One region of the Rossellomorea sp. QJM3NY_18 genome, then DNA from elsewhere that is predicted to be linked to it. Evidence: riboswitches for the same ligand, from Rfam matches in the RefSeq annotation. Region 1 holds a riboswitch; each other region holds the start of a gene.

The links. Region 1 has a riboswitch for S-adenosylmethionine ahead of AC0VXY_RS11535 (YezD family protein). Riboswitches for the same ligand answer to the same signal wherever they lie in the genome.
Region 2: it holds a riboswitch for S-adenosylmethionine, as region 1 does, so the genes downstream of both, metK (methionine adenosyltransferase) here and AC0VXY_RS11535 (YezD family protein) in region 1, are expected to answer to the same signal.
Region 3: it holds a riboswitch for S-adenosylmethionine, as region 1 does, so the genes downstream of both, AC0VXY_RS19630 (O-acetylhomoserine aminocarboxypropyltransferase/cysteine synthase family protein) here and AC0VXY_RS11535 (YezD family protein) in region 1, are expected to answer to the same signal.
Region 4: it holds a riboswitch for S-adenosylmethionine, as region 1 does, so the genes downstream of both, AC0VXY_RS01290 (Na+/H+ antiporter NhaC family protein) here and AC0VXY_RS11535 (YezD family protein) in region 1, are expected to answer to the same signal.

The regions. Positions count from the first base shown of each region.
Region 1 is NZ_CM149659.1:2,254,381-2,262,414, forward strand. It holds gene AC0VXY_RS11510 (nitrite/sulfite reductase) at 1-1,317, opposite strand, end outside; gene cysC (adenylyl-sulfate kinase) at 1,330-1,932, opposite strand; gene sat (sulfate adenylyltransferase) at 1,946-3,091, opposite strand; gene AC0VXY_RS11525 (inorganic phosphate transporter) at 3,136-4,158, opposite strand; gene AC0VXY_RS11530 (phosphoadenylyl-sulfate reductase) at 4,216-4,914, opposite strand; gene AC0VXY_RS11535 (YezD family protein) at 5,010-5,165, opposite strand; SAM riboswitch class I at 5,242-5,347, opposite strand; gene AC0VXY_RS11540 (MaoC/PaaZ C-terminal domain-containing protein) at 5,513-5,917, opposite strand; gene AC0VXY_RS11545 (MaoC family dehydratase N-terminal domain-containing protein) at 5,914-6,363, opposite strand; gene fabG (3-oxoacyl-ACP reductase FabG) at 6,388-7,146, opposite strand; gene AC0VXY_RS11555 (acyl-CoA dehydrogenase family protein) at 7,169-8,034, opposite strand, start outside.
Region 2 is NZ_CM149659.1:3,452,106-3,460,139, forward strand. It holds gene AC0VXY_RS17815 (immune inhibitor A domain-containing protein) at 1-1,076, opposite strand, end outside; gene AC0VXY_RS17820 (tetraprenyl-beta-curcumene synthase family protein) at 1,399-2,472, opposite strand; gene AC0VXY_RS17825 (alpha/beta hydrolase) at 2,486-3,289, opposite strand; gene AC0VXY_RS17830 (gamma carbonic anhydrase) at 3,374-3,889, shown strand; gene metK (methionine adenosyltransferase) at 4,007-5,209, opposite strand; SAM riboswitch class I at 5,426-5,568, opposite strand; gene pckA (phosphoenolpyruvate carboxykinase (ATP)) at 5,887-7,476, shown strand; gene AC0VXY_RS17845 (lmo0937 family membrane protein) at 7,534-7,683, opposite strand; gene AC0VXY_RS17850 (GNAT family N-acetyltransferase) at 7,866-8,034, shown strand, end outside.
Region 3 is NZ_CM149659.1:3,785,843-3,793,876, forward strand. It holds gene AC0VXY_RS19610 (hypothetical protein) at 1-139, opposite strand, end outside; gene AC0VXY_RS19615 (glucose 1-dehydrogenase) at 152-913, opposite strand; gene AC0VXY_RS19620 (S41 family peptidase) at 1,064-2,521, opposite strand; gene metX (homoserine O-acetyltransferase MetX) at 2,686-3,759, opposite strand; gene AC0VXY_RS19630 (O-acetylhomoserine aminocarboxypropyltransferase/cysteine synthase family protein) at 3,831-5,126, opposite strand; SAM riboswitch class I at 5,306-5,424, opposite strand; gene AC0VXY_RS19635 (trans-sulfuration enzyme family protein) at 5,512-6,651, opposite strand; gene AC0VXY_RS19640 (DUF302 domain-containing protein) at 6,777-7,157, opposite strand; gene AC0VXY_RS19645 (redoxin domain-containing protein) at 7,241-7,822, opposite strand; gene AC0VXY_RS19650 (hypothetical protein) at 7,815-8,034, opposite strand, start outside.
Region 4 is NZ_CM149659.1:231,304-239,337, forward strand. It holds gene AC0VXY_RS01280 (divergent polysaccharide deacetylase family protein) at 1-200, shown strand, start outside; gene AC0VXY_RS01285 ((S)-benzoin forming benzil reductase) at 326-1,081, shown strand; gene AC0VXY_RS01290 (Na+/H+ antiporter NhaC family protein) at 1,189-2,508, opposite strand; SAM riboswitch class I at 2,591-2,695, opposite strand; gene AC0VXY_RS01295 (MFS transporter) at 2,956-4,128, shown strand; gene AC0VXY_RS01300 (DUF2187 family protein) at 4,421-4,693, shown strand; gene AC0VXY_RS01305 (YpbS family protein) at 4,780-5,037, opposite strand; gene AC0VXY_RS01310 (alanine/glycine:cation symporter family protein) at 5,250-6,683, opposite strand; gene AC0VXY_RS01315 (hypothetical protein) at 7,014-7,181, opposite strand; gene AC0VXY_RS01320 (CBS domain-containing protein) at 7,392-7,805, opposite strand; gene safA (SafA/ExsA family spore coat assembly protein) at 7,936-8,034, opposite strand, start outside.

The sequences.
Region 1 (8,034 bases):
GCAGGAATTGGGGCAACCGACCATATGGATTCTGACCGGGACATCCAACGTCAATTCCTGGTCCAATTCATTTGCGATCAGTCTCATCCGCTCCTTTGTCTCTACCAAAGCAAGATTGCAATATTCAATTCCTGTGCATGATACAGAGTACCCGATGAAAGATAACGGACTCGTCGAAATCCGGTCAAAGATTTTTTCGGAGAGTAAAGCAGCTACCTGCTCATCCGGTATATTCGGAATGATGAGATTCTGAGAATTACAGTTTCTGAGTTCACCATTTCCATATTTCTTGGAAATTCTTGCAAGTTCATATACTTCATCGGAATTCAATCTGCCAACAGGAACATTCAGTCCCACATAATTCAGGCCTTCCTGTTTCTGGGGATGGACCCCGTAGAAATATCCTGCATTCCAGCCTTGTACTGCGTTGACTCCCGCCGGTGGAAGCTCCACATATTCCAGCAGCTTTTCTTTGAACTTCTCGGGTCCCCAGTCGGCCATGAGGAATTTCAAACGGGCTAAATGCCGTTTCTCCCGATAACCGAAGTCACGGAAAATGGTCGTAAGGGCAACCGTTACGTCTTTCACTTGATGTGGGAGAACGAATACATTCAACTCTTGTGCCAGTAGAGGTCTTGATGACAATCCACCCCCGACCTTCAGGTGAAATCCGAACTCCTCTTTCCCGTCTATCTCCTTTTTCGCCGGAAGGAACGATACACAGTTGATTTCTGCATTTGCTGCATTATTCAGATTGGCAGAAATTGCGACTTTATACTTTCTCGGTAAATTTGAAAAGTCTTCGTTATGCTGGAAAAAGTCATAGACTTCCTTCACAACGGCTCTTGTATCAAAGAGTTCATCCGGATCGATGCCTGCCAGAGGATTTCCGACGATGTTACGTGTAATATCCCCGCACGCCCCTGCAGAAGACAATCCGACTTTTTCAAGGCGTTTGAAGATATCCGGGATTTGTTCAATCTTCAACCAGTGGAACTGGATGGCCTGACGGGTCGTGATATCATAGACGTCCCTGCCGTATTCTTTACAAATGGCAGCAAGCTCCCTCGCTTGATCATAATTCAGTATGCCGGACGGGACATTCACCCTCATCATGAAATACCCGTCTTCCTTAGGTCTTTGCAGATAAAGACCCGCCCATTTGAACTTATCCCACTCTTCTTTCGGGATGGATGAGAACCCGTTTTCGGCATAATAGGGGATATCTTTAAAAATGGCCAATCCGTCTTTCTCAAGCTTCCATTTTTCCGTTTTATTGAGTTTCTCATTTGACTCCCAAGATTTTGTATACGCCATAATTTTCTCTCCTTAAATAAGTTGTTTTTGTTTTAATTCAAGCAGTAAAGACTCGACACATCCTTCTATGGATTGTTTCTCTGTATTGAGAATGATCTCCGGATTTTCAGGTTCTTCGTATGGTGCACTGATTCCCGTGAATTGAGTGATCTCTTGATTACGGGCTTTTTTGTACAGGCCTTTTGGATCGCGCTTCTCACATTCCTCTAAAGAACATTGGACGAACACTTCCAGAAATTCTTCCGGTCTGACTAATTTACGCACGAGTTCCCGGTCTTCCCTGTAGGGAGAAATAAAGGCTGTGAGGACGATTTGACCGCTATCGATAAAAAGTTTAGAAACTTCTCCGATCCGTCTGATATTTTCTTTGCGATCATCTTCATTGAAGCCCAGATCATTATTCAATCCGTGACGGATATTGTCCCCATCAAGGACATACACCTGCTTCCCCTGTTGAAAAAGGGAAGTAGCCACTGCATTGGCTAAAGTGGATTTACCTGATGCAGATAATCCCGTGAACCAGAGGATGAAACTTTGATGACCATTTTGCTTCCGCCTCTCCCGTTTCGTTACTGAGGTATCATGCCAAACGATGTTTTGATTGTGTTCACTCAATCTATGCGCCTCCTCATGACGATGGTTTGGATTCTTGTTTCAGACCATTGATCAATACTTCAATCACTTCCGGTCGACTGAAGGTGGATGGAGGGACTTCCCCCTTCCGAAGCATCCCCCTGACTTTTGTTCCGGAAAGAATGACATGCTGTTCTTTTTCATGTGGGCACGTCTTGGTGGTCGCCATCCCTTCGCACCTTTTACAATAAAAGCTATGCTCGAAGCGGAGAGGGATGATCCCTATTTCTTCTTCGCTGAACTGATCAAAGATCTTCTGGGCATCATAGGTCCCGTAATAATCACCAACGCCTGCATGATCACGGCCGACGATGAAATGAGTACAGCCATAGTTTTTTCGTACTAACGCATGGAAGATGGCTTCCCTTGGCCCCGCATATCTCATGGCTGCGGGAAAGACCCCCAGAAATACACGGTTTTTAGGGTAATAGTTCTTTAATAAAACATCATAGCTTTTCATCCGGATTTCAGCTGAAATATCATCTGCTTTCGTTTCACCGACCAATGGATTCAAAAAGAGGGCATCTACCGTTTCAAGTGCCGTCTTCTGAATATATTCGTGTGCCCGATGAACCGGGTTTCTTGTCTGGAAACCGACGATTGTCTTCCAGCCTTTATTTTTGAACCTTGTTCTCGTTTCACTTGGATCAAAGGTAAATTCATTGAATGCTTTTGGGGTTCTTTTAAGGAGGGTAATCATGCCCCCCACATACACCTCTCCCCGCTGGAATAATTTTTTCACGCCGGGATGGTCCGTATCGGTCGTTCCATAAACGAGGAGGGCCTCTTTTTGTTTATCAGGTTCATATATATCCTCTACATCAATGAGGCCATATGTTTCTCCTTTGTATACGAGCCTGCTCGTTATCCCTTTCCTCAAGTAACCAGCCTTATCTTTCTCAATGGGCAGGGTGATGGGAATGCTCCAAACACATCCATTCTTCAACCGCAATGATTCAACTACATTCTGATAATCCTTCTCTGACAAAAATCCATCTATTGGACTATATGCTCCTATGGCAATGAGCTCCAAATCACTTAAAGCGATATCATCCAATTGGATTTCTTGTTGAATATTTTCATATCCTGTTTGTGGTAGATGTGATTGAACCAATTTTCCTCCGTGTGGCAGTAAACTCATTTAATAAAATCCTCCTTAACATATAGTTTTAATCGGAATTAAGATTATATTCCGCCTCCATCCTCGTGGACAGACCTTCTTTCTTCATTAATGACCCGCATAAGGGACAAGGCTCCCACTGTCGAAATGATGACACTTATAGGGACGACAATCGAATACAGATCGCTGTCGATCAAGAGTTTTACCAAAAAGTATGAAATACTGAGTGAAATAAGGGGTGAAACGACCCAGATTTTAACGATTTTTTTGACTATTTTTTTTTGCAGCATGTGCTTCCCGTTTTTTGACATCCCGAGTCCGATGATGGAAGAAGATGTAACCTGTGTGAGAGGGATTGGCAACCCATACAGGGAGCTTACCATCACAAGCAGGGCTCCAGTGGAGGAGATGAGAATTCCTTCTGCTTTGGAATACTGGGTTATTTTCTTCCCGTTTGTTTCAACGACTCTTTTCCCTAGTAACACGGCACCCAGCGCTACAAATAAACCACCCAGCCAAATCCCCCGTAAAGGTGTGAGCAAGCCTGCACCGACCAATGGGCCGACAGCGTTTGCTACGTTATTCATCCCCGCCGAGAAAGCTTCAAAGAACCCGGCGATGATCAACAGATATGCCAGCCACCTTTTCTCAAAGTGGTATCCCCGCTTTTCCAATCGTACTAATCCCAAGCCGAAAACCCACGTAACACAGAAGGCAATCACCGGGACAATGACCCAGAATGACATGATGGTGACCAGTGACTTCACGTAAAGAACCTGATAGGCCACCCCGACTCCTACTACCGCTCCTACCGTTACTTCACTCGTTGATAGGGGGATCCCGATTACATTGGCCACAAATAATGAAATCGTCGCAGACAACAAAATGATGATGACGATTTTGATTGACAATAGATGTGGGGGTATGATTCCGGAACTGATCGTTTTAACTACTTCTCCACCACCGAGTACCGCTCCACAGAGGACACCTGCTGCACAAATCCATAATGCTGCCCTGATGTTGTTTATCGCTCCCGCACCATAGGCAACCCCCATAGATGCCGCCGCTCCACTGGCACCGATGTTCATGGCGAAAAACAGGCTAATAAGAAGGGCCGTCAGCTCAAACAAAGATCGTCACCAGCTTTAATGAAGGCCGCATTCCGTTTTCCCTTTTCCTTTCCATCTTCCGGAGCGGAGATCATTGATATCAATGGCTGGTGTCGTGCAGTGAAAACAGCCTATACTCGGATATCCCTGGTCGTGAAGGGGATTATAAGTAAGATTATGCTTATGGACATACCGCCATATTTCTTTCCAGGTCCAGTGGATCAATGGACAAATCTTAACCGACTGAAATTTATCATCCTTATTAATGAACTCAATGTGACTCCTTGTAGGCGATTGCTCCCTTCTTAACCCAGATATCCACGCATTCCCTTTGGATAAGGATTCCTTTAAAGGGTCAAGCTTTCGAATTTGACAGCATTGATTTGGATTTTTCTCCCAAAGCCTATCCCCATATGCTTCTGCCTGCTCCTTCAGTGTCAGTTCTGGCATTTTCATATGAATGGTCAGACCCGGATAGGCTTCCTTCACCTTTTCAATGGTTTCATAGGTTTCTTTAAAATGGACACCCGTATCCAGGAAGACGATGGCTGCCTGCGGGTGTACTTTGGAAATGAGATCGATCAGCACAATGCCTTCAATTCCGAAACTGCAGGCATAAACGACCGTTTCACCATACTGCTCATATGTCCATTTCAAGACATTCAAGGCTCCTTTGTAGACTGGATCTACTTCAAAATTCACGGCTGGTTGTTTCCAAGTCTGATAGGTTAGCATGATACACCCCTTTCTTTTCCAATAAAAAAGAGGCGATAACAAGATAAAGGAAGTACCTTAATCTCTGTTATGCGCCTCTAGGTTGTCTAGTCAGCTTATTTAATTCGGACTTTCTCATTTTTCTCTAATTGAATGACTTTTCCATCCTGTACGATAATCGTGATCGAACCAAAACTCATGGTTTCAAGCATGGACTGAATCTTCTCTGCTACCAAGTCAAACTGTACTTGCTGATTCTTCTCTTTTTTCACATGATACCCCCAATTTTCATCTTATCCAGATCAAAAAAAACAACTTCCCATTTTGGAAAGTTGTTCAGGTAAGGTTACCTTATCTTCCAAAATGACTTCACATTTTGCTGGAATTAGCACCTTACAATACGTAGGTTGCTGGGCTTCGCAGGGCCAGATCCCTCCACCACTCTGGATAAGAGTTATTCATTTTAATATTCTAAATAATATCACAATTACGGAAGAAGTCAACCCGAGTTTTTCTATCGGATTTATATCTTTTGGCTTATTTTAATAAACGATCATTCTATACATGTTTATTCGATTGGGGGTAGATCTACGACAATTTTTCATAAGGCATTACGTAACTATTCATGGACCCTAAAAACCACCTTACCCTCAATTACTTTCTTCCCGGCTTGATTTGTGGCTAAAACCTTAAAATGAAGGAGGTTACCCTGATTGTCCACTAATTCTGCCCGTAAAGTAACCACATCTTGTAACATGACCATCTCTCTAAAACGTACCGAGTAATCCTGGATAAAGCCTTCCTCATAGTATGGTCTGAAAAGTTTGGACACATTGCCCATTGTCCACATTCCATGAGCGATGATTCCTGGAAGACCCAGCTTTGAGGCTTCATCATCGATGGTGTGTATTGGATTATAGTCTCCGGAAGCACCTGCGTATTTGATCAGGTCCAACCTCACAACCGGAGCCAATTCAACCGGGGGAAGTGTATCACCTACTCCGAATGATTGTAGTGTTGTCATTTACTCAACCTCTTTCTGACTTCTTCTGTAATAATGACAATCGCCTGGGAAGTGAAGATTCTTTCCCCACGGGAATCTTCCCCGACGTCTTCGATGACAAGGAAACCCAGTTTTCCCCCGGTACCTTCCCGTTCATAATAGTCTTTTATTACCGTGAAACATTGAATCCTTTCTCCTACCATCAAAGGTCTTTCATAATGAAAGGATTGTTCACCGTGAATCAACCCAACATTCGGTAAATGAAAGCCTTCGATCGAACCATAGTCGAACACTCTCGGGAAGGTGGGAGGGGCAATGTTCCCCCTGTAAGAGGAAGATTTCCCCGTATCTTCATCCACAAAAAGGGGATGGGGATCGCCAATGGCTTCGGCAAATTTCCGAACCGCTCCTCTTTCCACTGTATTTCTGGTGGGAATAGACCTCTTTCCGATATAGGATTCAAACATATTCTTCACCCCTTTCTCCTTTATTCAGGCTTTCGGCCCTCCTGCAACGTAGAGAACCTGCCCATTGACGAATGAAGATTTTTCGTCTGCAAAAAAAGCGACTGCATTTGCAATATCTTCAGGAAGCCCGCTTCTTCCAACAGGGATTCCCTGGAGACTCGCTTCGACCAATTGCTCGAAAGTTATTCCGATCCGTTTCGCCGTTTCTTTCGTCATGTCGGTTTCGATAAAACCCGGTGCTACAGCATTTGTTGTGATTCCAAATGGACCAAGTTCTATAGCAAGGGTTTTCGTCAATCCTTGAAGACCTGCTTTAGCCGTTGCGTAGTTCGCCTGCCCGCGATTTCCCAGTGCGGAGGTGGATGAGATATTGATGATGCGTCCATACCTTTGTTTGACCATGTATTGTTGAGCTGCCTTCACTACATTGAATGAACCCTTCAAATGCACATCCATGACCGTCTGCCAATCAGGCTCGGTCATTTTAAATAACAGATTATCCCTGATGACCCCTGCATTATTCACTACAATGTCGAGGGAGCCAAAGGATTCATATACTTCCTTCATCACATTTTCAATTTCCTGGGATTCTACGACATTTGCCACTTTTGTATACAATTCATATTGTTTAAACACCTCACTTGCTTCATTCAAAGCATCTTCAATCACATCGATGATGGCCACCTTGGCCCCTTCTTCAGCCAGTAATCCCGCAATCGCCCTGCCGATCCCTCTGCTTCCACCTGTAACCAAAGCCACTTTTCCTCTGAATCGCTCTCCCATTTCGTCTGCCTCCTTTATTTGATTAAACAAATTGCCCAAGTTTCACATGACCTTTTAATAAATTCCTTGAAATAATCAGTTTTTGGATTTCATCGGTTCCATCATAAATCCGCCATAACCTTGCCTCCCGGTACCATCGTTCGATCGGCAGCTCTCTTGTATAACCCATCCCACCATGGATCTGGAGGACGCGATCAACGACCCGATTACCCATATTGGACCCATAGAGCTTGGCCATCGACGCAACGTGACGATTGTCCTCTCCTTGATCGAGTGTGAATGCTGCATTTAACACAAGCCAACGGGCCGCTTCAATCTCCACGGCAGAATCCGCAATCTGCCATTGAATCGCCTGCCGGTCCGCGATAGGCTTTCCAAAGGTTTCCCTTTCCTTCGAATAGTCGATGGCCATTTGAAGAAGGCGTTCGGCTGCTCCGACCGCCTGGGCCCCTACGATCCAGCGTGCGAAGCCGATCCATTCCAGGCCGAGATCGTAGCCGCCATCGATTTCACCAAGGATATTCTCTTCGGGAACCCTTACATCATCAAAAATCAAACTCGCCGGTCCCCATTCGCCCATCGTATGAATATATTCGGATTTCCAGCCCATGCTTCGATCAGCGATGAAGCAGGTGACTCCTTCCCGACCGGTCCGGCGATGTTTTTCTTTATCCGTAACGGCCATGACCATGACAAAATCTGCTTCATTACCACCTGTAATGAACGTTTTCTCACCATTTAAAATCCATTCATTTCCGTCTTTCACGGCTGTGGTCTGGATATTACGGGTATCAGATCCCGCTCCGGGTTCCGTCATGGCAAAACACGATTTCTTTTCTCCATTAATAGTGGGGATCAAATAATTTTTCTTCTGTTCCTCGTTGGCGT
Region 2 (8,034 bases), 1.2 Mb from region 1:
TCGATTGTGTAATCATACGCGTACATTGTCCCTTCTCCCCAGTAATCAACTTCAGGAGTAGGAGATCCGGCAATCGGGAAGATCCCGCCAAGATTCCAACGGTGGGACCAGATAGCGTCAGATCCTAAAGATCCACCACCCGCTTCTTCACCAACACCTGAGTGAATGACCATTAAGTGATCGACAAGCCCGTCCGGTTCAAGATAATTTCCGTCACCATCAAGATCGTAACGATCCCACTTATCATAATCAGCAAGGTTCACTTCAGGGTCTGCAGCAGCTTTAGCAAGTGCTTCTTTAATCAAGCCGCGTGCGTTTACGTCGCTGCCATCCGGCTGGGGATCATTTCCACCATACTCAGCGGCAGGCTTGTCCGCTGTGTACCAGCCAGCAACCTCACCATCTACTGAATAACTTCCGCCAGACTGCTGTTCATAGTATTGTTTCATGGATACATAGGTCTTACCGTCAGGCCCTGTCCAGCCACCTGTACCAAAAAGCATATCCTGATAGTGTTCTCTTGAATAAGCATCTTCACCTTCATAATACATATCCGTTTCATCTTCGGTCATGGTGTTATGTGGCTTGTCCGGATAATCAACGAGAAGGACTAACACTTCATCTGTTCGTTTCTCACCATCATATGCTTCTTCTTCAACCGAGTCAGGTTTATTTTTCTTCGCATGTCCAAGCTTATTTCCTTTACCATGAGTCAAACCGTTTTTCTTCATTTCTTTTTTCAGCTTGGTCTTCGTTTCCGCTACCTCATCCTGAAGTTCCCCTGGATGATTTTCAGCGGAATCTGCTTTCGCTTTCAGGAATTTTTGAAGTCCCTTCTGTGCTTCTGCAGCTGTCGCATTCTTCTTGATCTTTCCTTCTTTCTTCAGCATCTCGATCAGGCGTTCATCATTTGCAATTCCTAAATCGAAAGCCCCTCCATGCTTATGATCATATTTCACCGTTGGCTTCGCTAACACATTCTCAGGCCCCACGGTTGCAGCTGATGCAGGTACAGCAAATGCCCCTACACTCAGTGCTGCGGCCATGGCCATGGATAATACTTTACGTGATTTCAAACACGATTCCCCCTTAGTTATGTACTAAATATTTACACTAACTACAATATACTCCACTATTCTGAAAAGTAAATATATTCAGAATAAATTTGGTTATTTAGTATTACGAAATAAATACAATATAGTTAAAAAGATCTATATAAGCTCGACAGAATAATAGGTCTATAGTCACTAAACCAGGAAAATCAACAAAAATATTTTGTATAAATATGGTATATTTAGTCTTACATTGGATAACTGTGTCCAACTTTGGTTGGGGAAAATAGACAAAAAAAGGGACGGACCTCCGAAGTATTTCGGAAGTCCGTCCCTCGAGCGTCTATTAAGATGTTTTTTTGCGGTTTCTCCATTTGCGGTAAATTTTCCCGTTCAGGTAGAAGAATCTGGTGATCCAGCCGGCTTCTCCGATGAATTGCTTGGAGAATGATTGGACGCTCGCCTGTTTACTGGCTTTGTCGTCGGATAAATAGACCCCGATGAGTCCTTTATTGATCAACCGGTGAAAATGGGCATGGGGGAGCTCATGGGTATGTTCATCGGCCTTCTGCAGAAAATGGATGAGTCGCTCTTTTAAATGCTCATCATTTTCATAGTAGAAACAGAAGTTCAAATCTCCCCCTTCCCGGTCCTCATCCTGATCGATGAAATAATCGAGAAGGATATGCAATCCTTGAATGTACGGGAAATACCCCCGCTTGATTTTCTCTGTATACGAAGGCTTAAAGTCACTTCGATTGGCATAAGAGACTAAGCAGAAGATTCCAAGAGTCGAACCCGAACATGCGGAAAACTCATACCAGTCCATTTCAGGCAGGTTCGGGCGATGGGTTTCAAACCAATCCTGAAGCCTTCCCTCTCTCTCTTCTTTCTTCACGTGTTTATGTATTTGCAGATCACAATAGTACTCACACAGTTCCAGGAGATCTTCCTTGATACTGTCGTAGTGACTTAATTGACGTAGAACGGATTGGCAGGTCAGGACCAAATCTCTGAGATATCCTCCATCATCCTGATCCCGTCTTAATGCATAATAATTGACGGGTTCCGCCCCCACCGTCAGGGAATCCTTCATGGACTGATGAAGGAGGGCGAAGTCATCGGGATCAAGGGACACACTGCGATCGCACAGATTATCCAGATAATCGCTGATCGTCTGATAGGCGACGATGAATCGGATCGTATCTGCTTTATGATCCAATGCCAGAAGGGAAAGAATCGATCCTCCCTCGCAATGGAACGTTTTATGGTGGATGCTCGCAAGTGCCTGGTTCCTCAGTTCCTGATTGGGTATCTTTTCCGCCCTTTTTTTCCAGCCGTCCAATTCCTCATGCACGATAGGAAAAACGGTGCGATATACTCGTGTCATTAATGAAAAGGGATCACTTGGTATCGACATTTCATCACCTCTTTTACAAAATGTATCCCAGCGCTTTCAAGCGACTTTCAATGAAGATCTTTGAATACTCATAAATTTCTTCTCTTTCAGGTTCATTATAAATTTCATGATAGCACTTTGGCCATTCTTTGTAATGCATTTCAGATAATGACAGCTCATTGAACCATTTTTTCACAGCTTTTTTTTCGACGATTTTATCATCCCCCGCCTGCATTACAAGCAAGGGGACATCAGGCATTTTTTCCAGGTTGGTGAATGCTGCTTTCATCGCCTGTACGAGCTCCCTGTACCAGCGGACAGACACTTTCGTTATATAGAGCGTATCATTGCTGTCGATTTCCCGGACATCTGCGTTCCGAGTCGCCATATCGATGGTCAAACCTGACGGGAACTTCACCATCGGAGCGATTTTATTTAAACCGAGGGATAATAGCTCGACCGGTTTAGCCGGGGTCGTAACCAATCCTAAACACGGCGAGGATAAAATGACACCCGCTACGTTCACATGGGATTCCTGCAGGAGTCGTATGGCGATAAGCCCGCCCATACTATGACCGATCACAAAGACAGGCAATTCGAATTGATAGGCTGCCTGGACCCAGTCCTTCACTTCCACGATGTATTCATCAAAGGAATCGATATGTCCCCTATGGCTTCTTGACGTCATTCCCTGACCGGGTAAGTCACCCATGACGACGTGAAAGCCTGCAGCACGCCACATTTCAATGAGCCAACCATATCTTCCGTGATGTTCCATCGCCCCATGAATGATGACGATGACTGCCTTTGCCTCTTGATCTGATTCCCATTTCCACATGGCAAATCCTCCTTTGTAGTTCTCTCCATGAATGAATTCTGCTACCATTATTATAATAAATATTATTGAAAGGGGTAGTAAAAAATGCTCTATCCATATTACGATAAAAAACCCATCATCGCACATTCGGCTTTCATCGCTGATTATGTGACCATCTCAGGAGATGTCGAGATCGGTGAAGAATCAAGTATTTGGTTCAATACCGTCATCAGAGGGGATGTCGCTCCCACTAAGATCGGTGATAAAGTAAATATACAGGATAACTCCATCCTTCATCAGAGTCCAAATAACCCTCTTATCCTTGAAGATGAAGTAACTGTCGGACACGGGGTGATCTTACATAGCTGCAAGATCAGGAAAAAGGCATTGATCGGCATGGGCTCCATCATCCTCGATAATGCCGAAATCGGCGAAGGGGCGTTCATCGGAGCCGGAAGCCTTGTTCCACAGGGGAAGGTCATACCTCCTAATACCCTGGCATTCGGACGACCCGCAAAGGTCGTGAGGGAGCTCAATGAGCACGATATCAGTGAAATGAAGCGCATCTCAAGGGAATACGCTGAAAAAGGACAGTATTATAAGAGCATCAAACCGTTTTAACTTCCTATACTTGGGATACCCCATCCTCCTTGAGAATACTCATGGAAGATTTTCTTGTGAATATCATCAAAAAAGAGACCAACACTCTGAAAAAGTGTTGGTCTCTTCTATCTTCCCTTATTTGCCCAGTGCTTCCGTTTTTAACGCTTCTGCTTTGTTCGTGCGTTCCCAAGGAAGATCGATATCGTTACGGCCGAAGTGTCCGTAAGCAGCTGTCTGCTTGTATATTGGACGACGAAGGTCCAGCATTTTAATGATTCCTGCAGGACGCAGGTCAAAGTTATTGCTGACAACGTCAATCAATACATCTTCTGAAACTTTCCCTGTTCCAAATGTATCAACGGAGATGGATACGGGCTTCGCAACACCGATAGCATACGCTAATTGAACTTCACATTTGTCAGCAAGGCCTGCTGCCACGATGTTCTTCGCAACATAGCGCGCTGCATAAGCTGCTGAACGGTCCACTTTTGTTGCATCCTTACCAGAGAATGCACCGCCACCGTGACGAGCGTATCCGCCGTAAGTGTCAACGATGATCTTACGTCCAGTAAGTCCCGCATCACCTTGAGGTCCGCCGATTACGAAACGGCCAGTCGGGTTGATGAAGTATTTAGTCTGTTCATCGATCAGTTCTTTCGGTACAACCGGGTCGATGACGTATTCTTTCAAGTTACGTTGGATCTGCTCTAACGCCACTTCCGGGTGATGCTGAGTCGAGATAACGATCGTGTCGATGCGGACCGGCTTATCGTTTTCATCGTATTCAACGGTTACTTGCGTTTTTCCGTCAGGACGAAGGTAAGGAAGGATCTCTTCTTTACGAACTTCCGTTAATCGACGGGAGATTTTGTGTGCAAGGGAAATCGGAAGAGGCATAAGCTCTTTCGTTTCGTTACATGCGAATCCAAACATCAGCCCTTGATCACCTGCACCGATGGCATCAATTTCTTCATCCGTCATTTGACCTTCACGGGCTTCAAGGGCCTGATCGACACCTTGAGCGATATCAGCCGACTGCTCATCAATGGATGTAAGAACGGCACATGTTTCAGCATCGAAGCCGTATTTCGCACGGGTATAGCCGATTTCACGGATCGTTTCACGAACGATTTTCGGAATATCGACATACGTATTCGTAGTGATTTCACCGGCAACCAGAACAAGACCCGTTGTGACAGACGTTTCACACGCTACACGGGCATTCGGATCATTCGTAAGAATTGCATCAAGAATTGAATCAGAGATTTGGTCACAAATTTTATCTGGATGTCCTTCGGTTACGGACTCAGATGTAAACAGACGACGTTTAGTTGACATCAAGGTTCCTCCTTAAGCATATTTGTCAGAACGATTCTTCTGACAAAACAGTAAACAGATACGGTACTCATTTCCCTAAGTAGTATGAAGTAAACATGATTCATTTATAAATAAATCATGATTTATGTGCATGTGGTCCACTATAAACAGAAAAAACCCTTCCTCGGGGAAAAAAGCTTCAGAGGAAAGGTTTCAGATCATAGCCGCGCCTTTTCTCTCTTATCGTTCAAGGTTTAGAGACCTTGCCTCAGTTTAGCACCTTCGCTTAATCGGATTCATTAAGGAAATGAATCCATTCACTATTTAGCAGGTTGCTGGGTTTCATAGGGTCTGCTCCCTCCACCAGCTCAGGATAAGAGTATCCGTTCAAGGAACAATGATAACGGTTAGGACAAGTGGTGTCAACTTTTTTTGGATGACAGGTTTAACCATTCATTTCATGATTTCAGCCTGTTTTTCTTCATTAAAATAACCTAATGGGGTAATGAGGCTAAACATTGCAGGAAGTATTACATATAAATAAGAAGAAACAAGCTTTATTCGGTCAAGAAATGTGACAAAATGAAGACACCTTATAAAATTAAATAAATAGTATAGACTAATAGCTCGATTGTGTTATACTATTTTTGTGAAGAAAACGATACCATTAAATAAATTTATATAAAGGAAGGGTTCTAATGAATTCAGTGAGCATGTCTAATGAATTAACAGAATTACTTAACGGTCAAAACATTCAGGAACAATTATCTGTTTCTCAACTAGTCGAAAAGGTCCTTCAACGAAATGAAGGCGTTTTAACATCATCAGGTGCAGTCAGAGCAGAAACTGGTAAATACACAGGACGCTCTCCTAAAGATAAATTTATTGTGGAAGAACCAACTACGAAGGATAAAATCGAGTGGGGTTCTGTCAATCAGCCGATCTCTTCGGAATCATTCGATAAATTATATACAAAAGTCATCACATACTTAAAAGAAAAAGAAGAAGTTTTCTCATTTAAAGGGTTCGCAGGCGCAGACCCAAAACATAGACTGCCGATTCAAGTGATCAATGAATTCGCCTGGCACAATCTGTTCGCCCACCAATTATTTATCCGCCCTCAAACAGAAGAGTTGAAAGAGCATCAATCCGAATTCACCGTGATTTCAGCTCCGAACTTCAAAGCTGACCCTGAAGTCGACGGAACTCACTCTGAAACGTTCATAATCGTTTCATTTGAAAAGAGAATCGTATTGATCGGCGGTACGGAATATGCCGGTGAAATGAAGAAATCAATCTTCTCTGTCATGAACTATGTACTTCCTGAATCCGATATCCTTTCCATGCACTGCTCTTCGAACGTCGGTCGTGAAGGCGATGTAGCGTTATTCTTCGGATTGTCCGGTACAGGGAAAACGACTTTATCCGCAGATCCCAACCGCCGCTTGATCGGTGATGATGAGCACGGCTGGTCCCCGAACGGCGTATTCAATATCGAAGGCGGCTGCTACGCTAAGTGCATCGGTCTGACACGTGAAAAAGAACCTCAGATCTTTGATGCGATCCGTTTCGGTTCCGTCCTTGAAAATGTCGTTCTTGATGAAATGTCCCGCATCGCGGATTATGATGATAACACTTTAACAGAAAACACGCGTGCTGCCTACCCCATTCAAGCGATGGAAAACATCGTGGAACCAAGTATCGCAGGGCACCCAAATACAATTGTATTCTTAACAGCTGATGCATTCGGCGTATTACCTCCAATCAGCAAGCTGACGAAAGAACAGGCAATGTATCATTTCCTAAGCGGTTATACTTCAAAGCTTGCAGGTACGGAGCGTGGAATCACGTCACCACAGGCAACATTCTCGACATGCTTCGGTTCACCGTTCCTTCCGCTTCCTGCCACTCGTTATGCAGAGATGCTTGGTAAGAAGATCGATGAGCACAATGCGCAGGTATTCCTTGTGAACACCGGTTGGACCGGAGGAGAATACGGAGTTGGGAATCGCATGAAGCTTTCCTACACCCGCGCCATGATCCAGGCAGCCCTTGAGGATGAGCTTACGAATGTCGAAACCGCAACAGACGAGATCTTTGGCCTGAACATCCCGGTTCACGTTCCTGGTGTTCCAGACGAAGTGCTTCAACCGAAGAAGACATGGTCCAATGAAGCGGCCTATGAAGTGAAGGCAAAAGAACTGGCTCACAAATTCAACGAGAATTTCAAGAAATTCTCGAACGTCCCTTCTGACATCGAGGAAAAAGGCGGCCCGGCCGTAAAATAAATCACTTAACATACAAAGGTCCGTCCCTCAAATCTGAGGGACGGACCTTTGTTATCGTTATAGCCCTTTTTTGCGGCCGGTGATTCTGTTAAATAAGAATACCACAACGGCAATAATCAGTAGAACATGGATGACAGCTCCACCGATTTTAAAGATCAATCCTAGTAACCAAAGAACTAATAAGATTCCGATTATGGTCCAAAGCATGTGTGCTCCTCCTTAAAACTGTTATAGAAAAACTGTTGTGCTCTTAAGTTTCCCTAAAAGATGAATTTTAAAACCATTACCATTTCCTTATTATTTTTTACGATTCCTCTGAAAAATAGCACTTTACTAAATATTACTAATTTTGGTATGATTATGATTAAATTTCACAGGGGGGAATTGAGATGATCAGACAGCTTACAGAGAAAGACCATGAGATATGTCAACAACTCATTCAGCAGCAGCCTGCTGAGAACTTGTTCATCATCGGGGACATCGAAGCCTTTGGATATGAACAGGATTTCCAGAAAATTTGGGGAGATTTTGATAAGGAAGGAAATCTTAGGGGAATCC
Region 3 (8,034 bases), 1.5 Mb from region 1:
GTACGGTTTGGAATAATTCCAGCCATTGTTTGACGGCCGCAACCACTTCCGGATCATCCAGCTTCCCTACAACCCACTGATTCAACTCATACTCCACACTCATTCCGATTTTTTTCAATTCCTCATAAAATAGATCCATGTTTCCCCCTCCTTATACCTGCGCCTGGATGCCGCCATCCACGACTAAAATGTGACCGTTTATATAGTCAGAAGCAGCAGAGGAAAGGAAGATGGCCACCCCGTTCAAATCTCCTGCTTGTCCAAATCTTCCTGCAGGGATATGCTGCTTGATCATGTTTCCCTGACTAGCAAAAAGGTCCTTCGTGATTTTAGTCGGAAAGAACCCGGGAGCGATCGCATTCACCTGGATATTATGCGGGGCAAGTTTCACGGCAAGATCCTTCGTCAACGTCATGACGGCCCCTTTGCTCGTATTATAGGGTACGGTATCCATGAGCATGGGGTTCGTCCCGCCAAATCCCGTAACGGACGCGATGTTAATGATTTTCCCCGCTTTTTGCCGGACCATGACCCGTGACACTTCCTGGGAAAACAAAAAAGCCCCCTTTACGTTGACATCCATCACCTTGTCCCATTTATCTTCAGGGATGTCAGCAAAAGGACCGGCCCAGGACGTCCCGCTGTTATTGATTAAAATATCGATTCTTCCAAACTCTTTCATCACTGTTTCCACTACATGCATCACATCCGCTTTCTGGGTAACATCGCAAGGAATGGCAAGTGACCGTACGCCTGAACCAATCAATGTTTCCTTCACTTCTTCACATGCCGACTGGTTCCTCGAACAGATTACGACATGTGCACCAGCCCTTCCCAGTGCCAGGGCCATCTCCTTTCCGAGCCCCCGCCCACCGCCTGTGACGATGGCGACTTTTTCTTTAACTGAGAACATTCTATCAATCTCCTTTCTAGTAAATGGAAGGTCATTATTATAATAGATAGTTTGAGAGAATGAGTGCGGATTCTCCGCTCCATTGAGTAGAAATTGAATCAAATGTCCCCCAAAAAAAGAGACCTCTCAAGAAAGAGAGGTCTCTGATCGTTACTGATTCTTATTGGCCGTACGTTTTATATACTCCAAGGCTGCCTGCAGCTGCAGATCGTTCTTTTCATTCTGCACCGCTTCAAATATTTCTTCTTGCAGCCTTTCGCCGGTTTTGGCATCAATGACTCCTGTCACGTCGAGGCTTTCCTGGATCTGAAAATCCTTGACGGCTTTAGCGGTTTTCTTACTGAAATAACCATCGACCCGATCAAGGGAGAAGCCTAATCCTTGAAGCATTTCCTGGGCATTTTGCACTTGTTCGTTATTTACCCCTTCTTTCAATGGTTTTTCCACTTGAAGAGGATGGGCATAGAAGTAGGATGGTTGTCTGACCGGGATATCCGGTTTGATTCCCTTCTTATGAATCCAATTCCCGTTCGGTGTCAGCCATTTGAACATGGTAAGCTTGATATTGCTTCCGTCTCCCATCGGCACTGCCTGCTGCACGGTCCCCTTTCCGAAGCTCTTTGTTCCGATCAGCGGATATCCTTCCGCCTCACTAAGGGCCCCGGCCAGGATCTCAGATGCCGATGCACTGCCCTCATCGATGAGGACCACCACCGGGTACGCTTTTCTTTCCTTACTGTTGGAGAAGGATTTCAGCACTTCTCCGCTTCGTTCCTGGATTTGCACATACGGTTTTTTCTCGGTGACGAACTGTTTGAGGATGTCTTCCACGCTGGAAAGGAGACCACCCGGGTTACCCCTCACGTCAAGAACCAATCCTTCTACCTTTTTCTTCTCGAGTTCTGCCAGCTGCTTTTTAAAATCGACGGCGGTATTTTCAGAGAAGGTCGTAATCTGGATGTAGCCCGTCTTCTTCCCATCGACTTCCTTCACATCGGAGATCACCGTTTCAACAGGGATATCGTCCCGCTTCACGGACACTTCGATTGGATCTGAAAGACCCTCTCTCGTAATCTCCAATTTCACCTCCGTACCCTTCTTCCCTCTGATCTTCAACGTGGCTTCATAAAGGTCAAGCCCGTCGATACTGTTCCCATCCACTTTGATGATGCGGTCATTCGGTTTCAGACCGGCTTTCTCAGCAGGTGAATGTTTAAAAGGAGCAACGATGACCAGTTTCCCGTCCATGATCGTGACCTCTGCCCCGATCCCTTCAAAGGAGGAATCAAGCGCGTCATTGAATTGAGAAGCGGTCTCCGCATTCATGTAAACAGAGTACGGATCATCCAGGGTCTTAAGCATCCCCTGAATCGCCCCTTCTACGAGCTGTCCCCTGTCTACATCCTGAAAGAACTTATCACTGATCAAATCATACGCGACTTCTACCTTGTGAAGCTTATCATTAAGCTCCCCTTTGCCGTTAAACTGGGCAAGCTCGTCGCCGGACCCGGAACTGCCCGTCCACTCAAAGCCGCCATACATTCCTCCTGCACCGATCAACATGCTAATGATGATCGTGATGATGAGCTTTCTGCCCGTCCACTCCATATATTCCCCTCCAGCTTGTCGTTTTGTTTATGGTATGGATGAGAGCCGCGAACGTTTTCCCATCCAACGAAAAAAGACACCACACAAAAACGCGCTTAGGCGGTGCGATGTCTTTGCTTATCTAACTATATGCCGGAGGGGGACGAGTTATGATTGGCAGTCGATTATTTCATGCCCGTCACGATTTTCTGACCTTGACGGTTTTTGAGATGAGAAGAGATGATCCCGCCCCATTTCTCAAATTCCACCAGAAACCCGTCATGACCGAATGCTGTCGGGATAAAGTAATGTTCACCCTTTGGGGCTTGGAGTGTGAATTCCTTTAAATACTGGGGAGAATAGATCAAATCACCCTCATAGCTGATCGATACCAGTTCGCACGGATACGAATCGGCGACGGCTTCCGTTCCTCCTCTTCCCCTCCCGATATCATGGGTATTCATCGCTTTAAGGAGGGTAAGATAGCTGTTCGGATCAAATCGCTTTCCGAGTTTCTTTCCTTGATAATCAAGATAGCTCTCCACATTGTACTGCTCATTCGTCCTCTCCCGCTGAAAGCGCCGATCGAACAATTCCTGAGTACGATAGGTCACCATCCCGACCATCCTGGCAATCTCAAGGCCTTTTAATATGGCTCCGTGGGGATAGTGGCCCCTTTGAAAATCGGGATCCCCTTCAATCGCTGTAATTCCGATATGATTGAATGCGAGACCATAATCGTTTAATGCAGGTGAGACGGCGAGGGCGAATACCTTATTGATATAGGAAGGATAGAGAGCCCCCCATTCCAGCGCCTGCATTCCTCCCAATGAACCACCGATCACAGCTTCGATGTGGTAGACGGATAGCTGTTGGAGTGCTTCATATTGGGCATGGACCATGTCCCGTATGCTAATGTGCGGAAAGTCCGGTCCGTAACGTTCTCCGGTTTCCGGATTGGTCGACGTCGGTCCCGTACTTCCTTCACATCCCCCTAATACATTGAAAGCAATCACATTATATAGATCGGTATCAATATATGAACCGGGTCCGATCAACCCATCCCACCAGCCCCGGTCCTCACTCGTGCCTTTCACAATATGGGTTCCGGTGAGGGCGTGGCATACCAGGATGACGGGGCCTTCCTTATTGCCGGTCCGTTCATAGGCCAGATTCACATTGTGCAACGTTGTGCCTGACTCTAATGTGAGGGATGGGATGGTAATGGAGCTTACTTCGTATGAGTATGAATTCTCCATTCCTCCACCTCCTTTTTTTGGTGTTGGTTGGGGTGTTGGGGCACCCCGGTTGTGCCGGTCGACTATCTTATTTACACCCGCGACGTTTCCAGCGCCACTTCAATCGCATGATCCAGATCCTCGATCAAATCCTTCGCAGATTCCAACCCGACGGAAAGTCTCACAAGGTCCTCGGTTACGCCCGTAGCCCGGATTTCCTGCTCGTTCAATTGCTGATGCGTAGTGGACGCTGGATGGATAATCAGTGACTTCGCATCTCCTACATTGGCAACATGGGACCAGAGAGAAATGTTGTCGACGACTTTACGTCCTGAATCCCTGCCCCCTTTGATTCCAAAGACGACGATGGAACCTGCTCCATTTTTCAAATATTTCTGAGCAAGAGCGTAGGACGGATGCTGCGGCAGACCCGGATAAGAAACCCAGGCGACCCCGTTGTGCTGATCTAAGTGTTCCGCAATCTTCAAGGCATTCTCCGTGTGACGTTCGATGCGGAGATGCAGGGTTTCCAGTCCCTGCAATAGTAGAAATGCGTTTTGTGGACTTAAGCATGCCCCGAGATCCCGAAGCAGCTGCACCCTTAATTTTGTGATGAAAGCGGCCGCTCCTACATCCTGTGCGTAGCGAAGTCCATTATAGCTTCTGTCTTCTTCTGTGAATCCAGGGAACTTCTCATGATTCCAATCAAACTTCCCCCCGTCGATGACGACTCCACCGATGGCCGTACCGTGACCGCCGATCCATTTCGTGGCAGAGTGGATGACGATGTCCGCTCCCCACTCAATCGGCTTGCACACATATGGCGTGGCAAATGTGTTATCGATGATAAGCGGGATATGATGGTCATGAGCCACTTTCGCCACCGACTCGATGTCCAGTACGTGCAGGCTCGGATTTCCGATCGTCTCGGCGAATACCGCTTTTGTTTTCGGGGTAATCGCTTTTCTGAAATTCTCCGGATCAGTCGGATCGACGAAATGAACCTTGATTCCGTATTTCGGAAGAGTCGTGGAGAATAAATTATACGTTCCACCGTACAGATTGGTGGCTGCCACGATCTCATCCCCTGCACCGGCGATATTTAGGATGGATAGGGAGATGGCGGCCATTCCGGATGAAACACCCAGGGCTCCGATTCCACCTTCTAAAAGGGCAAGACGCTTCTCCAGCACATCAACGGTCGGATTCATGATCCGCGTGTAGATGTTTCCCGGTTCTTCAAGGGCGAATAGCTTCGCTGCATGGTCACTGTTGTCGAACACGTATGATGTCGTTTGATAGATAGGTACCGCTCTAGAGCCTGTGGTTGGGTCCGGCTCCTGGCCGCCGTGAAGAAGCAGTGTGTCGAAATCGAATGATTTTGTCATTTGTAATTCCTCCTAGAGTTTTTTGGTTTTGGATTGGTGTGGATAATTGGTTGGGTTCAGCTGCTGAATCCTTGAAGAAACTCAGCTGCTGAATTGCGACTGAAACACCTAAGAAGCCAGAAGAGGATAAAATAAAAAACCCTCTTCCTAAGAAGAGGGTCTAATTGAATAGGGTCCTCCTCTTATCTTTCAGGCAGATCGCCTGCAGGAATTAGCACCTTTTCATGTGACGCCTGACGCGTACATGAAGGTTGCCGGGTTTCATCGGGCCTAGTCCCTCCACCTCTCTGGATAAGAGCATTTAATTGTCAATGTGTAAATTCATGCGTTGAGATGAATTATAAAGGGTAACCGGCCTCAACGTCAAGACCATTTTCAGAATTTTTTATTTTTTAACGGAAGCTTCAATCGCCTCGTTAAATTGAGAAATGATATCTTCCCCATCCTCGATACCTAACGATATGCGCACCACATGGGTGTTGATGCCGAGTTTTTCCTGTGCTTCTTTCGGAAGGGCACGATGAGATGTCCCAAGTGGATAAGAAACCGTTGTTTCCACTCCGGCCAGGGACGGGATGATCTTGATCCATCCAAGGGACTTGAAGAATGTGCTGATATCGCAGCGGGCATCGAGTTCGATGGTGACGATCGCTCCATTTCCTTTATCGGATAGATCTGTTGGATAATAGACCCTCTTCACCTGCTCATTGGTGCGCAGTTCATCTGCAAGTTTTCCCGCGTTCTGAGCCTGGGTCCCCACCCGGAGTGCCAATGTTTTCGCCCCCCGGCATGTGAGCCAGGCTTCAAATGGACTTAAGTTTGAACCGATGTTGACGACCTTCTCCCTTGCTTTATTCACAAGCTCTTCTTTCCCGACTACGACTCCCGCTGTGATATCGCTATGCCCGCCGATATACTTCGTAGCGCTGTGAGCGACCAGATCGACCCCTTCAAGGAAGGGCTGACGCAGAAATGGAGTGGCGAATGTATTGTCGATCATCGTTTTCAGATTGTGCTTTTCGGCAAGGGCTACCATTCTTGAAATATCCTCTACTCGCATAAATGGATTGGTCACCGTTTCACTGTAGAGAAGCTTCGTCTCGGGAGTGAGAGCTGCCTCGATTTCTTCCTCACTCGTAAAATCAACGAAAGAGGTGGTTATCCCGAATGATTTCAGCTCTTCTTTCAGCATATGGAAGGTACCTCCATATAAATCCTCCGCCGCAATGATATGGTCCCCTGCCTGAACCACTGCAAGGATTCCGACCAGGATGGCTGACAAGCCGGAAGATGTGGCGACACCCGCAGGCGATCCTTCAAGATCTGCTACCATCTTCCCAAGCTCATCCGTGTTGGGATTACCCGTTCTTGAATAAAGATAAGGAGACTTCCCCTCATAGAAACCCTCGAGCTCCTCCAGAGACTTAAAAGAAAAGGCAGACGTCTGGTAGATCGGTGTTGTCTTACTGCGGATTTCCTCGGTTCCTTTCAGCTGACTATGTACGACCTTGGTGGTGAATTTCATTTATTGTCATCCTTCCTGAATCTATGTATTTTTAAAAGTGTATCATATTCAGAAGATTGTGAGGAGTGTGAGGTATTGGATGCAAAAAAAAGAACCTGTAGCATACATGCAACAGGTTCTCATCGTCAGACGTTTTCTAAACACCCGATCAGGCGATTTTCTATATCCAATGCCAACCGTTTCAATTCATCGTTATCTACCAATTCAATCAGCTTGCTGGGCTTTGCCATACCGATCTTCGTCGATCCCTCTTCTGTATATACCGTCACTTTACAAGGAAGGAAATAGCTGACGAGCATGCTTTCTTCCAGCACCTTTTTCGCTTCGTGGGGATTACATACTTCCAGGACAACTACCTCTTCATTAAAATCAAGCCCTTTATCCTGAAGCTTGGCGGCCAGGTCAAGATTCCACAGAACCCCGAAGCTTTCTTCTTTCAAGGCTGCTTCCACGGCTGAAACCGCATCCTTCACATTCATTGAAACTTCTTTTGTATAATGGAACATATTGATCCTCCTTTTTGAGTCATGGTTACTTATACCTCTTAGCGTATGTAATGAAACGTCCTGTCAGAGGTCCGTCCCTCCCATTATTCCATCCCTCGGACCATTTCACCCATCATTTCTTCGTTCATGGGGCCGACGATTTTGTGCTGGATGAGGCCGTTTGTATCGATCATGTAAGTGGTCGGGATCGTGAATGCCCGGTACTCGTCACCGACATCCCCTTTTTCATCCATGAGAATAGGGAAAGTGAGTTCATAGCCGTCGACAAACTCCTGGACTGCCTTCTCCCCCTCATCCTGTGAGGTCAAGTTGACGGCAAGGATTTCGACATTTTCTTTTTTCGCGTTTTTTTTGTAATACTGTTCCATATGGGGCATTTCCGCTTTACATGGCGGGCACCAGGTGGCCCAGAAATTCAGGATCACTTTCTTGCCCTTGTAATCGGAGAGCTTGACTTCTTCACCTTCTAACGTGGTCAAGGTAAAGTCCGGTGCACGATCCCCTTTCGTGAGTCCCTGCTTGGCATCAGAAAGATCCATGGATTCCTTGGCCAACTGGGCAGCCTCTTCTCTTGCCTTTTTTTCCTGTTGATCCTGAAACAAATTAACCAGGAAGATTCCGATCAGCAGGGCAACGATTGCCAGAGCAAAATTTCGTTTATTCAATGTTCGTTTTCCACCTTCCGTAGATAAAGATTAGATAAGCCATCACGATGAGATACGTCCAGGTGACAGTGGTGAACACAAATCCTCCAGATATGGAATGGAGCAGCAGCTGAAGAAGGGTGAAGACCACCACTAATTGTATAGCCCACGTATCACGGTCATCTTCTTTTTTCGATAAAAATAAGACCAGTGCACCGTTGAGACAAAACTGG
Region 4 (8,034 bases), 2.0 Mb from region 1:
TCGGGAAGCAGGCAATACTCCTTTCAAAGGCATTGGATCGTGATGATGCAACCATCGCGATCGGACATGTAGGGGTTACAGGGATGAAGGTGGCCACCATGTTAAAAGAATTTCTTCCTCTTTATGAGAAAAAGGCGTCAATCGTGCCCTTGTCCGATCTCATACCGGAATATCATCTGATTGATGAGAGCATGCCTTGATGGTGTGCTTTTTTTATGGACATTTAATAATGAAAATGTGTAAATAATCTGTTAATCGAGGCTTAATTTTTTGAGGAAAGGAAACTCTCCTTTATAATCAGTAGGTAAGAAGGAGATGATTCGAAATGGATTACGCAATCGTGACAGGAGCAACAAGGGGATTAGGAGAGTCCGTCGCCAGGCTCTTTATTGAAAAAGGCATCGGCATTCTCAATATTTCCCGTTCGGATAATGACAGCTTACAAAAGCTTGCAAGGGAAAAAGAAGTGTCGTATGAATTCTTTCCCTGTGATCTATCTCAATCAGGACAAACAGAAGCGGTTTTTCGCGAAGTGGGGACAAAGGTATTTGGATCTGAAGCTGAGACGATATTTGTCGTCCAAAATGCCGGAGTGGTGACACCGATCAATACGTCGGGTGAAGTGGAAAACGAAGCATTGGAAACAAGTGTGCACGTTAATCTATTATCACCTATGATCGCCACCAATGAATTGCTCAAAGCAGCCAAAGGCTCTGAATCGAAGATGATCATGGTCAACATCAGTTCAGGAGCAGGAAGCCGTCCTGTTTATGGCTGGAGTACGTATTGCGCGACTAAGGCGGGAGTCAATATGCTGACTGAAACGGTGAGCCTTGAGCTCTCTAATACCCATAGCCGTCATCAGATCATCGCTTTCAGTCCGGGAGTGATGGATACGGATATGCAGGGGGAAATCCGATCGTCATCCAAAGAAGCCTTTGCCGAGGTTGAGTCGTTCCAGCGCTACAAAGAAGAGGGTATGCTGCGCAGCACGGACACGGTTGCTGATGCACTTGTGACCCTCATAACCAAAACCGATATTGAAAGTGGCAAACTGTATCATGTGAATGATTTGTTATAAGAAGAGAGCAGATTCCTGAAAGCGGGGTCTGCTTTTTAAATGGTCTTTGATAAATCCGGACACAAAAAGAGACAAACCCAGACCGGTTTGTCTCTTTTCCAACAAGATTAAGAAGAACGGACCGGATCTCCATCAGCAACGGATCTCCTAGTGAATTTCGGAAGGGCGAATTGAATCGCAATCAACCCACAAACGGCAATCAGGACAGGATAGAAGGCATATGGGATGATGCTGACCGGTGATATGCCGGCTACTTCTGCCACTAACAGTGCCTGTGCACCGTATGGGATCAATCCTTGAACGGCACAGGAGAAAATATCCAGGATGCTGGCCGACTTACGGGCATCAACGCCATACTTATCGCTAAGCGTTTTCGCCAGTGGTCCTGCGATGATAATGGAAATCGTATTATTTGCTGTGCAAAGATTCGTTGAACTCACCAATCCTGCTGTAGCAAGCTGTGCTCCTTGAGGAGATTTGATTTTACGGGTGGCATGATAAAGGATCGCTTGAATCCCACCATTATGACGAATCAGTTCGACGACTCCGCCGATCAGGATGGACAGGATCACAATCTCCGCCATGCCCGTCATACCATCAGCTACACTACCAAAGTAACTCGATGGGGTAAAGCTTCCATCAGTAAATCCGATAATCCCTGCCAACACAATCCCGCCTATTAAAACGACAAATACGTTCAATCCTGCAAGGGCCCCGATGATGACTCCAAGGTAAGGGATGATTTTAACCCAATCGAAGCTTCCTGCGTCGACAGAGGATGGAGTCCCCATCGTAAGGACAAAAAGGATGACCATAGTGATGATGGCTGCCGGTAATACAATGAAGAAGTTCACTTTGAACTTGTCCTTCATTTCCGTTTTCTGTGTGCGTACGGCTGCAATCGTTGTATCCGAGATGAACGATAAATTATCCCCGAACATCGCTCCTCCGATGACGGTGGCCATAGCAAGGGGCATGGAAATATCTGCTCCTGAGCTGATGCCCACTCCGATAGGGGCAAGTGCTGCAATCGTCCCCATGGATGTACCCATTGATAAGGAAATGAAAGCGGCGATGATGAATAATCCAACAATGATTAAATTACCAGGAAGTACGGATAGGGCAAAGTTGACGGTTGAATCAACAGCCCCCATCTTTTCTGCTACACCGGAAAACGCGCCGGCTAATAGGAAGATAAAGACCATGATCATAATATCCGGATGCCCGGCGCCTTTTGCGAACCGTTCAACCTTAGAGGTTAACGATTCTTTTCGATTCATCGCCAGGGCTACAACTGCGGCAATGATAATGGATACGAGAACAGGGAATGCATAAAAATCTCCTGAAAGGATTCCCGCTCCAAGGAACAGTGAAACAAATATGATCAAGGGCAATAAAGCCAGTAAATTACCTTTTTCTTGGTTCATGTCAAACACTCCTTTGTCGTGTGAAATCAAATAAAAAAACCTCTTCCAACATAAGAAGAGGTTTCATTCAAACGAAACACTCCTCTTATCTTTCAAGCATTACGCTTGCTGGATGTGGCACAGCACTCATCATGAGTCCGCTGCCGAGACATCACAGGGCCAGTCCCTCCGTCTCTCTGGATAAGAAGATATGTTATTTAGTTAATTTAAAATATACTTCCATACTTTAAAGGGTTTAATTGAAAAAGTCAAACGGTAATTTATTGGAAATGAAAACGTAGTGCGTGGCTGCCGTAGCTGGCTCAAACCAAAGCGTAGGCTGTTCGCCGTAGCACGGGATACATCGTAAAACGCGAGGCTTTATCCATAAAAAGGCATAAATTCATAGACAAGTGAACGGTCAGGGTCTACTATAAGATAGACAAAAACATCTTGGGGGATACGGTAGTGGAAAGAAATGTACGAAATCAAATTTTTACATTACAAGGGTTTTATTTATTGACGTTCTTCGGGGTTGGTAGTTTATATCCTTTACTTAGTGTGTATTTGAGCGAAAGTGTGGGGTTAAATGGGTATCAGATCGGAACCATTATGTCTGTCGGCCCGATCATGATGATTTTCTTCCAGCCGATATGGGGGATGGTCAGTGACACAACCAATAAGCCGACCGTCGTGTTAGGGTTGACTTCCTTAGTTGCAGGGATCTTTGCTCTTGGTTATTTATTCATGGATGTTTACTATGGATTGTTGGTGGTAGCAATTTTAGTTGCGATCTTCCAAAGCGCCATCATCCCCGTCTCCGACAGTATCAGTTTGAAGTATACGAGTAAAGTCGGTTATAACTACGGAAATATCCGATTGTTCGGCTCATTGGGATTCGGAATTGCCGTGTTCATCATGGGGAGGCTTTCAGAGGGATTTATTGGACCGACGATCATTTTCTACTCCTTCTTTATCTGCCTAGTCCTTTCAGGGTTCCTATCCTTCCGTTTTCCTAAAGAGAGAGCGGCGGCTAAGCTTGATTTAAAAGCCGGGATGAAGGAATTATTCACGATGAAAAAATTTCTGATCTTCCTGGCTGTCACGTTCCTGGTATTTGGCCCGAATTTAGCCAACAACGTGTATTTCGGATTATTCGTGGAAGATTCAGGTGGTACGTACGCCGGAATCGGCCTCGCATTTCTGATCGCCGTCCTATCAGAAGTACCGTTTATGAGAATCGCGGGAGGTTGGATTGATAAGTTCGGTCTCTTGACCGTAGCGGCGCTGGCAGGCGCTGCATCCATGATCCGCTGGCTATTTTACTTCACGGAACCAAGTCTATGGCTGGTATATTCTTCAGCAGTGATGCAGGGTCTTGCCATCGGATTATTCATTCCTGCAGGGCTTCGCTACATTAAAGAAATCACGCCGGCACATATTACAGCTACTGCCGTGACCGTCTATTCGGCCATCGGAAATGGCCTCGGGAATTGGTTCAGTACCTTCGTGGGAGGTTTCATCTATGAAACATACTCCATTTACACGGTATACCTCTTCTTCGCAGTCCTGTCACTCCTTGGCATCTTCCTCTGCTTCGTCCTAATGAAAGAAGAAAAGAAGAATGCATTAGCCTACTAATAAAACATCTTCAGGCATCCGCTACCCACGGATGCCTATTTTTAATATAAAATTAACAAAAGGAAGGATTTTCCTTATAGGGTGTATAAGTATATATAAGTGGCTTTACCCCCGGTTAAATGTGCAGCTCAAAAAAAGAAAACTTTAAAAGGTTTTGATTTTATCTATTTGTGGTACAAAAAGGATAAGTCATTCATTGAAATTTATATAAATACAAGTTAAAATAATATTATTAGAAAATTCTTTCAATTAAAAAGAGAACCATCACTTTAACTAAAAGGGGACTTTGAAAATGGAAAATACATTCGTTTACTCAAAAGAGAATGCAAATCTTGGGGATACGATTCAGTTTAAAAGAAAGAAACATGTCATCAATGGTGTCGTCACGACTTTAAGAGAAAATACCGTCATCGTCAAAATGGATAGGGAAATTGCGAAGAATCTTGACTTACCGGATGATCAAACGGTCGTAGCACATAAAAACTATGTGGTGACAGAGCGAGCAGAAAACGATACACAGCCTGTATTTGTTTATGATGGGTGGAATAGCGCATTAAAAGCCTAAGTTTCAGCCTACAAATAAAGTAACCCTGAAACGGCCTCACCATGAGAATGGATGTAGACGAATCAGGGTTATTTGTGTTGTGCAGCTTATTTTAGTCTCGCGACATATTCCTCAACCATTTCCGTTGTCACTAGCTTTCTTTGCGGAACTACCCCACGTCTTGCTAAGGCATTGATTTCATTTGTCACTTGATTAACATGATCCGTTGTAAAAGGTTTTCCAGCAGAACAAAGCTGAACAGCTTCGTCAATCGCTTTTTCTCTGCGCTCATCAAGTTTCATAAATTGCTGAACAAGTTGATTTTGCATGTTGGAATGCTTGGAAATTTCTTTGTGCACACTCACGATTTCATCCCTCTCCTTATTTTTACAATAAGTCTATTATGCCTGTTTCTATCTCCAGATGGCAATGTTCAATCATCCCTTTTATAAGATGGGGGACAGCAGGCTCCTTTGACTAACTTTCTATCAATAGTATACCTGAGAATAGAATAGAATAGAAAAAATGACAAGAAAAAAGAGCAGGGACATGCTCCTGCTCTTTGGTATAAGGTTTATTATTCATTTACTGCTTTTTTAGGCATGTCACTTTGGCGCTTTGGCCAGCATTCGACATTTTTTAAACCAGGAATGTCATCTGCATAGAATACAGGGTCCAATCCTTGACGACGCTGCGTCATATAGTTGTCCAAAGCTTTAAAGGCAATCGGTGCCAGAATGCCGATGGCAGCCAAGTTCGTAAGGGCCATCAAGGCCATTGAGAAGTCAGCCAGGCTCCAGACGATATCAAGGCTTGCGACAGACCCAAAGACCACCATTCCCAGTGCAATAAAGCGGTAGATCATAAGGGCGGCCTTGCTTTTATTAATGAATGGGAGATTGGCTTCACCATAATAATAACTCCCAATGATGGAACTGAAGGCAAAGGTGAAGATGGCAATCGCCAGAAAGATTCCGGCCCATGAGTTAAAGTGTTCAGACATGGCTGCTTGAGATAGTTCGATTCCCGTCAAACCGGAACCGTATGCGTCTGACGTTAAAATGATAAAGGCCGTCGCGGAACAGACGAGAATTGTATCGAAGAATACCCCCAGTGCCTGAATGAATCCCTGCTTGACAGGATGGGAAACCGATGCCGTAGCCGCCGCATTCGGTGCACTACCCATTCCGGCTTCATTGGAGAATAGCCCACGCTTTACGCCGTTCATGATCGCGGCTCCAATACCACCACCGACAACTTGTTCAAAGCCAAAGGCACTTTTGAAAATCATGGCGATGACGCCTGGCATTTCAGTGATATTCGTAATGACTACAAATAAGGCGAGTACAATATAAAAGCCTGCCATGATCGGTACAATGAAAGATGAGAAGTTGGCTATGCGTTTAACACCGCCAAAGATGATGAGTGCAGTCAATCCGGCCAGTACAATTCCAATGACAAACGTATTGATGCCAAATGAATTACTGAAGGCCGTTGCGATGGTATTACTTTGGACAGCATTAAAAGTTGTCCCAAATGAGAGGATGATGGTCACCGCAAAGATCGAACTCATCCAGGGCTTGCCCAGTTGTTTCTTCATATAGTAGCCGGGGCCGCCTTTAAATCCAACCTTATCCTTTTCTTTATAAATCTGTGCCAATGTGCTCTCCACAAAGGCGCTGGCTCCTCCCAGAATGGCAACGAGCCACATCCAGAAGACCGCTCCAGGTCCCCCAATTGCTAAGGCAATGGCTACTCCCGCTAAATTACCTGTACCAATTCGAGTACCTGCTCCGATAAAGAATGCCTGTAAGGAAGAAATCTGCTTTTCCCCGTCTGCTTCGATAACATCTTTATCCCCTAATAATCGAAACATCTCACCTAAGTGGCGAATTTGAACAAATTTAGATCCGATTGTGAAGTATAATCCTAAAATAAGAAGTACACCGATTAAAATATACCCCCATAATATGGAGTTTGCTTCCGTGACTAAATTGTTTAAAATATCCATGATAACCCCCTCGGAAATTTGTGTCGGTTACATATATTATTATCTGAAAATTAAAAATGAAAGTCAAGTTATTATCTGAATATTAAAATATTACCAGGTTTTATTTAGTGAACCGAACTATTTTATCATAGTAATAAAGGTTTTCTGGAAACGGATAAGACAAAAGTAATAGGGTGGATTATTATTTTGGTATAACTTATTTGTATTTATTTGTATAATATTTTTTTATGTGAAGGGTAACTCCGAACACAAAAAAAGCCATAGAAATCCATGGCAGATGTTTTTGTGTTCGGTATTAAAATAGGAAAAATAATTGCTGTAATCATTTGATTAATAAAAGTCCCAAAATCCTAAAACAAATAGTAAAACCCCGGTTATCATGGAAATACCAAATAACATAAATAAGAAATCAAGAATGCTGTCGGCGAAGACTCTTTTGCGGTTCTCACGTTTAAAATGACGAACTTCCTTACGGTACGATCGTGCAGCACGACTCATACAAAACCTCCTCCTCCATTAACCCCTTTTGCATTAATCACATATTCGTCACAAATAAAGAAAATCCTCCCTTTACATGAAAAAAATGACGATATACCCATCTCTTCGTCACAATAAGTCGATTTGATCTTTTTACATGCCAAATAAGGGGCTGCAAGAGCCCCTTATTCAGTGAAAGAAAGCTTTGAAGTTTCTGCCTGTAAGCCTTTATTAACGAAGGTGATTCTGAGAGATTCCGCTTAAGGCGCTTCCAGCACTTTGATCGGATTTCTGCTGTACTGCCAAATCTCCTAAAGCCAGCATCCCGACCAGCTGACCGTTTTCCACAACTGGTAAACGGCGTACCTGATGCTGGGACATCAAAGCCGATGCTTCTTCAACGGATGCATCAGGAGAAATTGTCACAACCTGCTGTGACATAACCTGAGAGACATTTCCTTGTGCACCTTGAGACAGTCCACGAGTCGCAATATCACGGTCCGTAATCATACCGACAACCTGTCCGTTTTCAACGACAGGAACGGATCCAACGTTTCTGGAACTCATCTTGGAAGCGACGCTCTCAAGTGAATCCTGGTTAGAAGCTGCTTCCACATTTGTCGACATAATATCACGTACTTGCATAAAAAATTCCCCCTTGATCATAATGACAGTACACACTTATTATCCTGCATATTTCTCCGCCTTATTCTGAACATGAATTTCCAATTTAATTGGTCTTAATTCGAGGGACGGACCTCCATCATCCCCCTGCTTATCTTGCTATAAACAGCTGGGTCCAGTACGTCCCGTAAGTACCGCCCTCGACATATCCCACGCCCACATGAGTATAGGACTTGTTAAGAATATTTTT